DNA from 2 places in the Pantoea sp. GABEPS69 genome. Region 2 is predicted to be linked to the other one. Evidence: predicted binding sites of a transcription regulator. Region 2 holds the regulator's gene; the other holds the start of a gene.
What was found. Region 2 encodes CRP, which controls carbon source genes, mostly activating them, when cyclic AMP is high. Its sites were predicted from a motif close to ATGTGANNNNNNTCACAT; they were not measured.

Region 1: a site for CRP is predicted at 878-895, ahead of yrbN (protein YrbN). Genes of this name have one in related genera too.

The regions. Positions count from the first base shown of each region.
Region 1 is NZ_CP118618.1:3,559,691-3,561,894, reverse strand. Features, by position in the region: gene nlpI (lipoprotein NlpI) at 1-796, shown strand, start outside; gene yrbN (protein YrbN) at 902-958, shown strand; gene PVE98_RS17375 (DEAD/DEAH family ATP-dependent RNA helicase) at 975-2,204, shown strand, end outside.
Region 2 is NZ_CP118618.1:305,831-308,034, forward strand. Features, by position in the region: gene PVE98_RS01375 (YccS/YhfK family putative transporter) at 1-943, opposite strand, end outside; gene crp (cAMP-activated global transcriptional regulator CRP) at 1,002-1,634, opposite strand; gene PVE98_RS01385 (OsmC family protein) at 1,935-2,204, shown strand, end outside.

The DNA.
Region 1 (2,204 bases), 860 kb from region 2:
TGCAGTACCTCTACAGCCCACACTGCAGCAGGAAGTGATTCTGGCGCGCATGGAACAAATTCTTGCCAGTCGCGCCCTTACCGATGATGAACGCGCACAGCTATTATATGAGCGCGGAGTGTTGTATGATAGTCTCGGTCTGAGAGCACTAGCGCGGAACGATTTCTCGCAAGCGCTGTCTATAAGACCAGATATGCCGGAAGTGTTTAACTATCTCGGCATATATTTAACGCAGGCAGGCAATTTTGATGCTGCCTATGAAGCGTTTGATTCTGTACTTGAGCTTGATCCAACTTACAATTATGCGCATTTAAACCGTGGTATCGCTCTCTATTACGGCGGTCGATACAAGTTAGCGCAAGATGATCTGCTGGCGTTTTATCAAGACGATCCCAACGATCCTTTCCGCAGCCTGTGGCTCTATCTCGATGAACGCGAGATGGACGCTGATAAGGCGAAAGTTGCGCTGCAGCAGCGTTACGACAAAGCGGCCCGTGATCAATGGGGATGGAACATTGTCGAATTCTACCTTGGCGACATCAGTGAAAGCACGCTGATGGAACGTCTCAAGGCAGACGCAACGGATAACACCTCGCTCGCTGAACATCTCAGTGAAACCAACTTCTATTTAGGTAAGCACTACCTAAGTCTGGGGGAGAAGGACAACGCGAAAGCGCTGTTCAAACTGGCGGTGGCCAACAACGTCAATAACTTTGTTGAACACCGATACGCATTGTTGGAACTGGCGCAACTCGGCCAGACACAAGACGATTTATCAGAATCTGACCAGCAATAGCTGACGAACTTTTATTGCCTGAAGTACCCGTTATGTCATCATCTTCCGGGATGAGGGCCTTTCTGTTCGTCAAAACTTCTAATTTGAGCCGGTTCACACTTTTTGATGAAAATGACTGAAAATTTTCACGACGAGTTATGTAGACTGGCCGCCGCAATCTAAGAGGCACGTGTACTACATGACTGATATCCAAACCACTTTTGCTGACCTGGGCCTGAACGCCGACATCCTCGAATCACTGAACGGCATGGGCTACGTTAAGCCTTCTCCGATCCAGGCTGAGTGTATTCCTCACCTGCTGGCGGGCCGTGACGTACTGGGCATGGCGCAGACCGGCAGTGGTAAAACCGCGGCGTTCTCGCTGCCGCTGTTAAACAACATTGATCCTTCTCTTCGCGCACCGCAGATCCTGGTGCTGGCGCCTACCCGCGAACTGGCGGTTCAGGTTGCTGAAGCGATGACCGAATTCTCTAAACATATGCGTGGCGTCAACGTCGTGGCCCTTTACGGCGGCCAGCGTTATGACGTGCAGCTGCGCGCGCTGCGTCAGGGCCCGCAAATCGTGGTGGGCACCCCGGGTCGTCTGCTCGACCACCTGAAACGCGGTACGCTGGATCTCTCTAATCTGCGTGGCCTGGTGCTGGACGAAGCTGATGAAATGCTGCGTATGGGCTTCATCGAAGACGTTGAAACCATCATGGCGCAGATCCCGGAAGGTCATCAGACCGCGCTGTTCTCAGCGACCATGCCGGAAGCGATCCGTCGCATCACCAAGCGTTTCATGAAAGATCCGCAGGAAGTGCGCATTCAGTCCAGCGTCACTACGCGCCCGGACATCAGCCAGTCTTACTGGACGGCGTACGGTCGTAAAACCGACGCGCTGGTGCGTTTCCTTGAAGCGGAAGATTTCGATGCCGCTATCATCTTCGTGCGTACCAAAAACGCTACGCTGGAAGTGGCTGAAGCGCTGGAGCGCAGCGGCTACAACAGCGCCGCGCTGAACGGCGACATGAACCAGGCGCTGCGTGAGCAGACTCTGGAGCGTCTGAAAGATGGCCGTCTCGATATCCTGATCGCCACCGACGTTGCGGCGCGTGGTCTGGACGTTGAGCGCATTAGCCTGGTCGTTAACTACGACATTCCGCTGGACGCTGAGTCTTACGTTCACCGTATCGGTCGTACCGGCCGCGCCGGCCGTGCTGGTCGCGCGCTGCTGTTCGTCGAGAACCGCGAGCGTCGTCTGCTGCGCAACATCGAGCGCACCATGAAGCTGACCATTCCGGAAGTCGAACTGCCGAACGCTGAACTGCTGAGCACTCGTCGTCTGGAGAAATTCGCCGGACGCGTACAGCAGCAGCTGGAAAGCAGCGATCTGGACCAGTATCGCGCACTGCTGGAGAAACTCTCT
Region 2 (2,204 bases):
GGCCCACCGGATTATCGGGATGCTGACGGGCGATCTTCTCCAGCGCGCCGAGCGGCTTCTCCATATCGAAACGACTCGGCAACTGATGGTAAAGAATGGCGTCGGCCAGCGCGCGCAGCCGCGCCGAGATGATTTTGGCGTTCCAGCGGATCACCGCTTCCGCATGGCTGCGCTCCACCAGCTTCTGCACCTCTTCCGGCTGATGCAGGCTGACGGAGATATGCTCCTGCAGGTCGAGCGCCACCTGAAACGCGCGCGTCAGCCGCTTGTGGCTGTTGTCGCGGCTGGCGGAGAGCATATGCATCTGCTGATAGCAGGTGTTGATCAGATCGACCGCTTTCTGCTGACGCGCCAGCAGCGGCGGCAGCGCCTTTTCCGGGTCGGTAAGCTGGGTCAGCAGGGTATATTTCGCGTCGCAGTAGTCCGCCAGCTCGCGGTAGATCAGGCTCAGGGTTTCGCGCATCGGCTGCTCTTTCCACAGCCAGAACCAGAACCAGTTGAAGAGTCCGTACCAGAGCGTGCCGCCGATATAGAGCAGCGGCGGCACATAGATCGGCATGCGGCCGATCAGGCTCAGGGTAAAGATGGCCGCCACCAGCGTGCCGGAGAGCAGGCGGCCGTGCAGCGGGCTGATTTCGCCGGTGACGCCCAGCAGCAGCGGCAGGGCGAAGAGCACGGCAGGCAGCGGCACCCCTTTCAGGGTTAATAGCTGGATCAGAAAGCTGCCGAGCGCGAACAGCGAGCCGCCGACGATGAGACGTTTGAAGAAGCGCTTATGGGGCGTATCCAGACCCGCGACGTTGCAGCAGGCGGGAACCAGAGAGAAGAGCAGGCCTTTTTGCAGATCGCCGAACAGCCAGCCGAGCGCCACCGGAATGCAGAGCACCAGCGTCTGCCGCAGGGCATAGTTAACTTCGGGGTGATAGATGATTCGACGCCACATCACTTCACTAAAAGCAGTAACGGCGTGACGGTGACATCACGCCGTGAGTGAGAGGAAATCAGCGGGTGCCGTAAACGACAATGGTTTTGCCGTGTGCGGAAATCAGATTCTGGTCTTCCAACATTTTCAAAATGCGGCCCACGGTTTCGCGCGAGCAACCAACGATTTGGCCAATTTCCTGACGAGTAATTTTGATTTGCATGCCGTCGGGATGCGTCATGGCGTCTGGCTGCTTCGCCAGGTTAAGCAGGGTTTGTGCAATACGTCCGGTCACGTCGAGGAAAGCTAAATTGCCCACTTTTTCCGATGTAACCTGCAGACGGCGCGCCATCTGCGAAGAGAGACGCATTAAAATATCCGGATTCACCTGGATAAGCTGACGGAATTTCTTGTAGGAAATTTCCGCTACTTCGCACGCGGTTTTCGCGCGTACCCAGGCGCTGCGCTCCTGACCTTCTTCAAACAGGCCAAGCTCGCCGATAAAATCACCCTGATTCAGGTAAGAGAGGATCATCTCTTTGCCCTCTTCATCTTTGATCAGCACCGCCACGGAACCTTTCACGATGTAGTAGAGGGTTTCAGCCTTCTCACCCTGATGAATCAGCGTACTTTTGGATGGATATTTGTGAATATGGCAATGGGACAGGAACCATTCGAGTGTAGGGTCTGTTTGCGGTTTGCCGAGAACCATTCGCTATTATCCTCTGTTGTAATCGTGCCCAAAACGCGGGGGGATTAATCCCTGCCAGGCGATGAAAGCTTCAAGCGTTTCCCCTAAAGGAGATTATTCGGGCCTTATTTTGCGCCAGGCGCTTGATGTGTCCCGTCTTCGTCCCTAACAGAACGAACTATTTTCAGCACTGTTTGTAGCACAGCTTTTGCCGACTGTCTTCTGTTGTCTCGCTTCAGCAAAGGGGGGATTACTCTGGATTGCTGTTTGCCAGGTGAACGCGTACTCTGGCGGCAAACAGGCTATTCTCGAGGTGGAAACATGCAGGCAAGAGTGAAGTGGGTCGAAAGATTAACCTTTCTCGGCGAGTCGGCGTCGGGACATCAGATCCTGATGGACGGTAACTCCGGTGATAAAGCGCCCAGTCCAATGGAGATGGTGCTGATGGCCGCGGGCGGCTGTAGCGCCATCGACGTGGTCTCTATTTTGCAAAAAGGCCGCAACGATGTGGTGGACTGCGAGGTGAAACTGACCTCGGAGCGTCGCGAAGAGGCGCCGCGCCTGTTTACCCATATCAATCTGCATTTTGTG